2 linked regions of the Persicimonas caeni genome follow. The protein of the gene in region 1 interacts with the protein of each later gene in a pairwise test. Links are inferred from orthologs where the notes say so. Each region holds a gene or a part of one and is shown in the gene's direction. Other genes may lie near its edges.

What was found.
Region 2: the proteins of def (region 1) and FIV42_RS14770 interact in binary tests that used the Escherichia coli proteins (3 or more experiments, as listed by UniProt). The link is inferred for Persicimonas caeni from one-to-one orthologs.

The regions. Positions count from the first base shown.
Region 1 is NZ_CP041186.1:6,531,471-6,537,212, forward strand. Bases 1,265-4,007 are described here. They hold def (peptide deformylase), read left to right. Parts: upstream 1,265-2,228; coding sequence 2,229-2,786; downstream 2,787-4,007. Other genes in these bases: FIV42_RS24220 (J domain-containing protein), read left to right, coding at 1,265-1,902; fmt (methionyl-tRNA formyltransferase), read left to right, coding at 2,875-3,861; rsmB (16S rRNA (cytosine(967)-C(5))-methyltransferase RsmB), read left to right, coding at 3,854-4,007. Outside these bases: FIV42_RS24210 (HEAT repeat domain-containing protein), read left to right, coding at 1-151; FIV42_RS24215 (DNA polymerase beta superfamily protein), read left to right, coding at 153-944; more of FIV42_RS24220, read left to right, coding at 1,000-1,264; more of rsmB, read left to right, coding at 4,008-5,221; rpe (ribulose-phosphate 3-epimerase), read left to right, coding at 5,348-5,742. UniProt on the Escherichia coli protein: Removes the formyl group from the N-terminal Met of newly synthesized proteins. Requires at least a dipeptide for an efficient rate of reaction. N-terminal L-methionine is a prerequisite for activity but the enzyme has broad specificity at other positions.
Region 2 is NZ_CP041186.1:3,967,927-3,973,060, forward strand. Bases 519-3,332 are described here. They hold FIV42_RS14770 (aspartate-semialdehyde dehydrogenase), read left to right. Parts: upstream 519-1,312; coding sequence 1,313-2,353; downstream 2,354-3,332. Other genes in these bases: FIV42_RS14765 (arginine N-succinyltransferase), read left to right, coding at 519-1,063; FIV42_RS14775 (MXAN_2562 family outer membrane beta-barrel protein), read left to right, coding at 2,389-3,332. Outside these bases: more of FIV42_RS14765, read left to right, coding at 35-518; more of FIV42_RS14775, read left to right, coding at 3,333-4,308; tRNA pseudouridine(38-40) synthase TruA, read left to right, coding at 4,401-5,134.

The DNA.
Region 1 (5,742 bases):
ATCGATTCGTATCGTCCAGAAGCTGGCCGAGGCGTTCGCCGATCACAGCGACTGGAAGATCCCCGAGGACCAGCACGAAGACGTCGAGCACATGCTGCCCGACGAGTATTCGGTGCACAAACAGGGCTACGTCTACAAGCGGCGTACCTGAGATGGGGCTCTCTTACGAGACAGCGGCGGCCGAAAGGCCGCTTCCCAAACCGCCCGAACGCGGCGGTGATTGGGCAACGTGGGCGGCCGAACAACGGCCGCCTGCGCAGTTCTTGAGCACCTATTCGGGGCCGCGGCTCTTCGGATTCGACAGCCACGTGCGCTTGGGTGGCGTGATCGTCCAGCCGGCCGAGGTGGTCTTGGGCATTCGCGCCTGGGACGACGCCTTCGAGGGCGTCATCGAGCTCGATGGCATCGCTTCGCCGGTGCCCTACGCGCTCTTCGAGGTCGAAAAGATCGTGCGCATGATGCTCCACCAGAGCGGGCTCGCCTTCGAAATTCTGGCCAGCCCCGCCGTGTTGCACGACGACGCCTTTCCGGCGCGACGCATCGTCGACGCGGCGATCACGCGCAATATCCTGCACCATTATCGCGACGTCGCCTCCGGTTGGATGGCGCGTCTCGTCGAGACGCGAGGGCAGGGCGCCGAGCCCGCCGACGCGCTCGACGTGGTCCGAAACGCGCTGACGGGCCGAGCGCTCGTCGACGGGCGCGCCGCATTCGACGTGTGGGAGTTGGTCGGCGACTACGGTGAGGGTGGGCTCGAGGAGTTGTTGCGCGAACTCCAGACGGGCGTCGAGCCGGCAGCGGTCGACGCGCTGAGGGAGCATGTCGACGGCCTGTTGGCCCAGATCGACCCCGACGTCGCGAAGCTCCCCGAGAGCCCGCGAGACTACGACTGGCTAAATGATTTCGTCGTCTCCTCGCGTAGTGTATGCTCGAAGCGCGCGTGAGCGAGCCGTTCCTCGATCTCTCGAACCCTCGATTTCTCGATCACCCGCAGTACCCATGATTCGAATCCTACTCATCGGTCGACAGGCCGCCGCCTGGAGTGAGCGGCTCGAGCGTCGCGCGGGCGACGACTTCGAGTTCGACACAGCCAGGCTGCCGGCCGCCGGGCTGCGCCAGTTCGAGGCGACCCCGCCCGACGCGCTCGTCGTCATCGACTCGGCGTCGACGAAGCGCGCCGCCACGCTCATCGCGGCGGTGCGTGAGCGACCGTTGGGCCAGTTGATTCCGGTCATCGCCATCGCGCCGCCTCCAGGCGAGGCCGAGCACGCCGAGGTGGACGCTTGGTTGTCGCCCAACGCGCCCGTCGAGCGCCTGGTCGATGCCCTCGAAGAGTGCCTCGGCGTCGAGTTCGGCCAAGCCGACTCCCCGCGCGACTCGTCTGACTCGAATGGCGGCCCTTGGCGCGAGAAGACACCGGCCCGCGACGCCCCGAAGTCCTTTTGGGGCGACAAAACGCCGGCCAAGCAGGCGCCCGAGCCCCTCAAGTCGACCAACGAGATGCCGCAGTACTTCATCGAAGAGATCGACGACGAGCCCTTCGACCAGCCCCGGCGCCTCGACCGAAGCTCGATCTTCTCGTCGCCCTCCCGTCGCGGTCAGGAACGCCCGTCCGAGCAGGCCCGTGTCGACCAAGAGGCCGTCGAGCGCAAGCTCAAGGCGGTGCGCCACGAGGACTACTACGCCATTCTGGAGATCCGCCGCGGCGCCGAGGGCACGGTGGTGCGCGAGGCGTTCCACCGCCTGTACCGCCGGTTCGACCCGCGCGAGATGGACTTCGAGGTCGCCCACCGGATGGAAGACGAGATCGGCGAGATCCGCGACGCCCTCGAGGACGCCTGGGCGGTGCTGGGCGACCCGACGCTTCGCCAGGCCTACCTCGAGCACACCACGCGCCGGTAAGGGGGATTCACCACGGGGGGGCACAGAGGGCACGGCGACTGCTTCTTTCTAAGTGTAAAGACGGAAGCTGTGTGCGACTGAGGTCGAGCGCATCGCCGGGAGGCCAAGGAGAAAGAACGCAGTGGTAGCAGCGCTACATCAAGTTCTTTCGACGCAGGCATCGTGGCGATGAGCCGGCCTCGTGGCCCCCGTGTTCTCCGTGGTGAACCCTCCTGCACCACAGAGGTCGTCTCGGAAGTTTGGAGTAGGGTCGACTGTTGAAAGCCTGAAGTAAAACGGATAAACCGTGGGTCTGTAACGACCTGAAATGCCTAAAGAGGAAACCAATGGCTATCCGAGAGATCGTTCTCTACCCGGAAGCGCGAGACGTGCTCACCACCAAGTGTACCCCCGTCGAAGAGGTCGACGAGGAGACGAAGCAGTTCGTCGACGACCTCATCGAGACGATGTACCACGCCAACGGCGTTGGCCTCGCCGCCCCGCAGGTCGGCGTGACCAAGCGCGTGACCGTCATCGACGTGAGCGACCGCGAGAGCGACGAGCGCGAGGTCTTCGTGCTCATCAACCCCGAGATCGTCGAGCGCGAGGGCAAGCTGACCTGGGAAGAGGGCTGCCTGAGCTTTCCGGGACTGTACGGCGACGTCGACCGCGCTGCCAAGGTCAAGGTGCGTGCGCTCGATCGCGAGGGCGAGGAGTACGAAATCGAAGGTGAGGGCCTGCTGGCCGTCGCCCTGCAGCACGAGATCGACCACCTCGACGGCGTGCTGTTCATCGAGCGCATGAGCCGCCTCAAGCGGCGCATGGCTCTCAAAGAGTACAAAAAGATTCGCGCTCGCCTCGCCGAAGAGGCCGAGAAAGAGGGCGAGGACGAGGCGGCGCAATAAGCGTCGGCGAATCCGAGACTTGCACGAGCGACGAAGCGGGCGTTACAAAGCGCCCGCTTTGTGCGTTCTTGACCCACGGATAGGACAAATGACTGCCGATTCTCAGAAACAAGCCCTTCGCGTCGTCTACATGGGCACGCCCGACTTCGCCGTGCCCGCCCTCGAGGCGCTCATCGACAGCCACCACGAGGTCGTGGGCGTGTTCACTCAGCCCGACCGCAAGAGCGGACGCGGCAAGAAGGTGCGCCGCCCGCCGGTCAAAGTCGTCGCCGAGGAGGCCGGCGTTCCGGTCTACCAGCCCAAGCGCGTCAAGAAGAACGACGAGGCCTATCAAACGCTGGTCGACTGGAACCCCGACGTGGTCGTCGTGGCCGCCTACGGCCAGATCTTGCCCGAGCGCATCCTCGAGGTGCCCCGGCTCGGCTGCATCAACATCCACGCCTCGCTGTTGCCCAAATACCGCGGCGCGGCGCCCATCAACTGGGCGATCGTCCACGGCGAAGAGAAGACCGGCGTGACCATCATGCAGATGGACGTTGGGCTCGACACCGGCCCGATGCTCGAGAAGCACGAGGTCGATATTCCCGCCGACATGACCGCCCAGGAGCTGCACGACCGCCTGGCCGAGCTCGGCCGCGAGGTCATCGTGGGCGCCCTCGACAAGCTCGCCCAGGGCGAGCTCGAGCCGACCCCGCAGAATGACGACGAGTCGAGCTACGCGTGCATGCTGTCGAAGGAAGACGGCCATATCGACTGGACGAAGTCGAGCGCGGCGGTCGCCAACCACATCCGCGGGTTCAACCCGTGGCCGGGCGCGTTCGCCTTCCACGAGCACGACGGCGAGCAGACCCGCATCAAATTCCACCTCGCCCGCCCGGTCGAGGACCTGCTCGGCGAAAAGGCTGGCGAGCCGGGCGAGGTGCTCGACGTCGACGTCTCGAACGAGCGCCTGGTCGTCGCCTGCGGCGAAGGCGCCATCGAGTGCCTGGAGGTGCAGGCCCCCTGCCGCAAGGCGATGGGCGTGCGCGACTTTTTGTGTGGCTACGAAATCAGCGAAGGCGATTGCTTTGTCTGAACTCAATCCCCGACAACTCGCCCAGGAAGTGCTCGAGACGATCGAGCGTGAGGACGCCTACAGCCACATCGCGCTCGACGCCGCCCTGGAGCGAAGCGGCCTCGACGCGCGTGACCGCGGGCTGGCCACCGAGCTGGTCTACGGCACGCTCACCTGGCAGCGCTCCCTCGACAAGGTGTTGGGCGACTTCGTGCGCCGGGGCATCGACGGGCTCGACCTGCCCGTGCTCGTGGCGCTTCGGGTGGCGGTCTACCAGCTGCTCTTCTTGAACCGCATCCCCGCGCACGCCGCGGTCGACGAGGCGGTCGAGATCACCAAGGCCGGGCCGAGCAGGGCGGCCGCCGGCCTGGTCAACGGCGTGCTGCGGAGCATCGTGCGCAAAAGGGGCCAGGCGAAGCAGGCGAATCAGTCGAAACAAGTGCGTTGGTGGAGCGACAAGGGCCGCGAGCGCAAGCCCGCGCGCTACCTGGGCGAGCGCTACTCGCTGCCCAATTGGATGACCAACCGCATGCTGCAGTACTGGGGCCTGGAGCGCGCCGAAAAGCTCGCCGAGGCCTTCGACACCCGCCCGCCGCTATACCTTCGCCTGCTCGCCGACGACGTCGAGCTGCCCGAGGGCGTCGAGCCCGTCGAGGGCGTGCCCGGCGCGCTGCGGGCGGCCTCGATGAGCGACGCGGTACGCGCCGGCATCGCCGACGGCAAGTGGGGCGTCCAAGACCTGGGCAGCCAGCTCATCGGGCTGTACGCAGGCGCCGAGCCCGACCTTGCGGTCCTCGACGGCTGCGCGGGCCTTGGCGGAAAGACCCTGCACCTGGCGCGACTCGTCGGCCCCACCGGCGGGGTCGTGGCCGTCGACCCGGCCGACACCAAGATCGACATGTTGTGCACGGCCGCCGACAGCGCCGGCATGCGCGAGCGGCTCACCACGCAGGTCGCAAGCCTCCAAGACTTCGCCCAGGAGACCGACGAGACCTTCGACCTGGTGCTCATCGACGCCCCGTGCAGCGGCCTGGGCGTCATCCGACGCCACCCCGAGACCCGCTGGAGGCGAAGCGAGTCGGACATCTTCGCGCTCACCAAGCTGCAAGCAGAGCTGCTCGACGTCGCCGCCACCTTGGTACGTCCGGGCGGCACGCTCACCTACAGCGTGTGCACCTTCACCACCGAAGAAGGCCCCAAGCAGGTCGAGCGTTTCCTCGAGCGCCACGGCGACTTCGAGCGCACCGGCGCCCCCGAAAGCGGCCCCGGCGCCGAGGTCGACTGGAAAAAATACGTTGATGGAGACGCCCAATTGACGCTAGATCCGCTCGAGCACGACACGGACGCGTTCTTTGCGGCGCGTCTTCGTCGGAAGAGCTAAGAGCTGCTAGAGATGTAATCACCACGGAGCACACGGGGGCACGGGGGAAAAGCAATAATAAAAAGCGTGTCTCCGTGTCCCCGTGTGCTCCGTGGTGAAACCCAAGTTCAACCCAGCGAGTCCCTCATGAAGCCACTCATCGCCCCGTCGATTCTCTCGTCCAACTTCACCCGCCTCGCCGAAGAGTGCCAGGCGGTGCTCGACGCCGGCGCCGACTGGCTGCACGTCGACGTGATGGACGGCCACTTCGTGCCCAATATCACCATCGGTCTGCCGGTGGTGAAAGCGCTGCGCGGCGAGTTTCCCGACGCGGTGCTCGACGTCCACGTCATGATCTCGGACCCCGACTTCTACGCCGCCAAATTCGTCGAGGCGGGCGCCGACTACCTGTCGTTCCACCCCGAGGCGACCGCCCACACCCACGGTGTGATCCAGCAGATCCACGAAGCCGGCGGCAAGGCCTCGCTGGCCATCAACCCGGGCACGCCGCTCGACGTGGTCGAGTACGTCGTCGAGGACCT
Region 2 (5,134 bases), 2.6 Mb from region 1 along the record:
CGAAACCCCGAAACTCCCAGACCCCGCAGTACCCATGTTCCTCTTACGCGAAGTCATCCCGACCGATCTCGAACAACTCCGAGATCTGGCTCGTAGACTAAACACGCTGAACCTGCCCAATGATTCCGCCCGGCTGCAGAAGCTGGTCGACGTCAGCCGCGGCAGCTTCGGCGGGGTCTACCGCGAGGCGAAGTTTCGCGACTATCTGTTCGTGCTCGAAGATCTGGCCGAAGACCGGCTCATCGGCTCGTGCCTGATCATCGCCCAGCACGGCACCTACGAGCGCCCGGCGGTCTACTTCAACGTGCGCGAGGAGCAGAAATACTCGACGACCCTGGACAAGCATTTCGTCCACCAGGTGCTCCAGCTCACCTTTAACTACGATGGGCCCACCGAGATCGGCGGGCTGATCTTGCACCCCGACTACCGCGGCCACCAGCTCAAGCTGGGTAAATTGCTCAGCTTCGTGCGCTTTTTGTTCATCGGGCTGCACCGCGACCTGTTCCGCGACCGCATCGTCGCCGAGCTGCTGCCGCCGCTCAACCCCGACGGCACCAGCGACTTGTGGGATTGCCTGGGCCAGAACTTCACGCACCTCGACTACCGCACCGCCGACCTTCTGAGCCGCGACAACGTCGAGTTTATCCGCAGCCTCTTTCCGTCGACGCCCATCTACACCTCGCTTTTGCCCGAGCACGTGCGCGACCTGATCGGCGTGGTCGGCAAGCGCACCCGCCCGGCCAAGCGCATGCTCGAGGGGATCGGGTTTCGGTGGGACCACTCCATCGATCCCTTCGACGGCGGGCCGACCTACGCGGTGGAGGCGAATCGCTGCGAGCCGGTCACCCGCACCAAGCGCGTCGCTTTTGCCGGCGAGTTCGGCGAGGATGAGCGCGCCGACGGCCGGGCGCTGGTGTCGGTGGAAGACGAGTCGCGCGAGGCGCGCTTTATGGCGTCTTTGTGCGAGTACCGCGAGGTCGACGGCGGCGTCGAGCTGCGCGGCGAAGCGCTCGAAAAGCTCGCCCCGGAGGGCGAGGTGGGTATGATGCGGCTATCATGGTGATTGAAACGACCCTCTAATTGTCGTTCCGCGAGGGCGTAGTTCGCCCTCGCCCCTAATAGCGGGCGTCTCTTGCCAGCAAGGCGCTCATTGAAACGAAGCGAAAGAGGCGGCCTTGCACAGGTCGTTTCTTGCCAGCAAGGCCTCCCCCATGGAATATCCCCACCCCCGAGCGACCTTGATTGAACCGGGTGAAAAAAGTTACGTGGTGGGTCCCTGTGCACGCGATCCACTCTCTTAGGAGCTTCAGAGATGGCAGGAACCGAGATCAACGAGACGGGATTCAACGTGGCCGTGGTCGGCGCTACCGGCGCCGTGGGCCGCGAGATGCTCGATATTCTGGAAGAGCGCGACTTTCCGGTGCGCACGCTGCGCGCCATGGCCTCGAAACGCTCGGCGGGCAAGACCGTCGAGTTTCGCGGCAAAGAAGTCGTCATCGAGGATCTCGAGGAGGCGTCTTTCGAGGGCGTCGACTTCGGGTTGTTTTCGGCCGGCGGCAGCGTGAGCAAAAAGCACGCCCCGCGCGCCGTCGACGCCGGTGTGGTCGTCATCGACAACACCAGCGCCTTTCGTATGGACCCGGACGTCCCGCTGGTCGTCCCCGAGGTCAACCCCGAGGCGATCGTCGACGGGCCGGGCATCATCGCCAACCCGAACTGCTCGACCATCCAGATGGTCGTGGCTTTGAAGCCCCTGCACGACGCCGCGGGCCTCGAGCGCATCATCGTGAGCACGTACCAATCGGCCTCCGGCGCCGGCCAAAAGGGCATCGACGAGCTGATGGCCTCGGTCAAAGCGCGCGTCGAGGGCACCGACGAGCCCGAGGCGCAGAAATTCGCCCACCCGCTCGCCTTCGAGGCCCTGCCGCATATCGACGTGTTCTTCGACTCGGGCTTTACCCGCGAAGAGCTCAAGATGGTCAACGAGACGCGTAAAATCATGACGCTGCCCGAGCTCGAGGTGGCGGCCACGTGTGTGCGCGTGCCCTCGGTGCGCAGCCACTCCGAGTCGGTCACCGTCGACCTCGACGGCGAGCTGAGCGTCGAGAAGGCCCGCGAGCTGTGGGAAGCCGCGCCGGGCGTCAAGGTCTACGACGACCCCGCCAACAACGTCTACCCCTTGGCCCGCCTGGCCGAGAAGACCGACGACACCTGGGTCGGCCGCATCCGCCAGGACCTCGACCGCCCCCAAACGCTGCACTTCTGGGTCGTGAGCGACAACCTGCGCAAAGGCGCCGCGCTCAACGCCGTACAAATCGCCGAAGAACTCGTCCGACGCCGCTCGGAGACTTGATCTAGTTAAGGATGACGATGCACCGCTTTCCTTTGATGAAATGTTTGTTTGCGTTGCCCGCTGCTCTCCTTCCGCTCGCCGCCTTGCCCGCCACCGGCACGGCGGTCGAACTGGAGGACTCCACGATCGTGACGAACGTCGAGATCGGGCCGACAGGGCAGGACAACTTCTTCGACGTCCAGGACAACGGGCAGCTGGTCATCGTCGGGCAGGACGAGTGCATCAGCCTCTTCGAGCGCAAGATAGAAATCGCGTTCAAGTTTCAATTGTCGTCGCAGCCCGAAAGCGTCGTCGACTTCACGCGTGTTTTCGCGGTGCCCACCGACCAGACCCCCGACGACTTCGAGTGTGACGAGGACAGCTCCGACGACTGCACCACCGCAGCAGTTGACAACACCGACTTTACTGATCTCGATCCCAATACCGAATTCAACTTCGGCGCCAAGATCGAGTTCAGCGATCTGGTCTCCACGGCGGTCGAGGGCCAGGAGATCACCGAGCAGGCCACCAACAACGAAATCGAGCTGCTGCTCAACAAGGAAGACTGCACCGAGCTCGAGGTCGACCAACAGTATTTCTACCGCATCGTCTTCAACCCGACGACCACGGGGGATGTACAGACGCGCGTCGATCTTTTCGACGCGGTCGTCGAGCTCGACACCAAGCCGCCGACGCCGCCGACCGACATCAGCAGTGTGGTGGTCACCGAGGCCGAGGCGTCGCTGAACTGGAGGCTCGAGGGGGATCAGGACGTGCCGCTCGACGTCGACCGGCAGATCGACGAGCGTGCGGTCAACCCGTTCGTGCTGTTTTATTCGGAGCGCGATCTGTCGGAGTTGACCGTCCGCCAGGCGCTCGACGCCGACGATGTGTTCACCAGCCCGCTCATTCGCGACAACCTGAACAACGATGGGCCCGATTTTTCGGGCAACGCCGACCTCGACGAGCTCGACTTGAGCGGCGAAGACTCGCGTATCTTCATCGCCATCGCTTCGCGCGACGACGCGGGCAATTACAGCGAGCTTGTCATCCCCGGCGCCGAGTTCGACCCCGAAGGCGACGGCTTCGCGCCGGTGCCTGTGATCGACTTTTGGGAGAATTACAAAGAAGCCGGCGGCGCCGAAGCCGGCGGCTGCAGCACCACCGGCGGCCCGCTGAGCGGCTCGGCGGCCGTGCTCGGCCTGCTCGGACTCGGCCTGTTCGGCTGGCGTCGACGGAGGCGTCTTCGGCAAGCTGCGCCCGTAATCGCCGCCATCGGCGCGTTCGGGTTGGTAGCAACCGCGTCGCCCGACGCCCACGCTCAGTCGCCCACCTGGGGGCTCGCCGAGCTGCGCATCGGCGGCTACTACCCGTCGATCGACGACGAAGCGGGCCTGCAGGGCGAGCCGTTTCGTGAAATCTTCGGCGGCGGCAGCCGCGTGCTCGTCGAGTACGAGCAGGGGGTTCATATCTACGACGGCTTCGGCGCGTTCGGCGCCAGCGGCTCGTTCGGCTACACCCACTTCGGTGGCAAAGCGCTCGTCGACGAGAATAGCGGACTGACGCAAGACGACATCAACGCCGAGACCGGCATGATGGTCATCCCCCTGCGCGCCGGCCTTTACTACCAGCTCGATCAGCTCCAGGAGTACTGGGATATCCCGCTCGCGCCGATCCTCAAAGGCGGCGTCGACTACTTCTTGTGGCAAATCGAGGACTCCGCCGGCGACACCGCCGACGTCGACGGCCAAGATGGCGACGGCGGCACCTGGGGCTGGCACGTCGCCGCCGGCCTGCAATTGGGCCTCGACTGGATCGACCCGAGCTCCTCGGGCGCGATGGATTACAACTGGGGTATCAATCACACCTACGCCTTCGCCGAGTACCAGATCATGGAGGTCGACGACTTCGGCGCGAGCGACAGTTTTATCCTGTCCGACGACCGTTGGGTCTTCGGGCTTGCTTTCGAATATTAAACGACAGATTCACCACGGGGAGCACAGGGGGCACGGAGGTTTCTTTTTTGCCTCTGTGTCCCCCGTGTTCTCTGTGGTGAAATAAGCAGTTCATGAAAACGCATTACCGCATTCTCGTCGCCTACGACGGCACCGCCTACCACGGCTGGCAGATCCAGTCGGTCGATCGCTCCGTCGAGGGGGATCTGACCAAGGCCGCCGCGCGCATCCTCAACTGCTCGCCCGATGACTTGAAAGTGCAGGGCGCGAGCCGCACCGATTCGGGGGTGCACGCGCTGGGGCAGGTGGCCCATATCGCCTACGACCTCGACGCGCCGCGCTCGACCTGGGACTTCGTGCGTGGGCTGAACGCGCTGACCGACGACGATATCTGCGTCGTCTACTGCGAGCCCGCCCCCGAGGGCTTCCACGCTCGGCACTCGGCGCGCGGCAAGATCTATCGCTATAAGGTCTGGAATCACCGCTTCGCGCATCCCCTCTATGGGGACCAGCAGTGGAGGGTCAACGGCCCGCTCGACCTCGACGCAATGCGCGACGCGGCCGAGCGCCTGGTCGGCGAGCACGACTTCGAGGCGTTTCGCGCCGCCGACTGCGACGCCGAGACCACCGTGCGCGAGCTTCGCCGCGTCGAGGTCTTTCAAGACGGCCCCCAGCTGACCATCGAGGTCGAGGGGACGGCGTTCTTGAAGTACATGGTGCGCATCATCTCGGGCACGCTGGTCGACATCGGCGCCGGGCGCCACGAGCCGGCGGTCATCGACGAGATGTTCCGCACCGGCGACCGCGGCCTGGGCGGCATCACCGCGCCGGCGCAGGGGCTCACCCT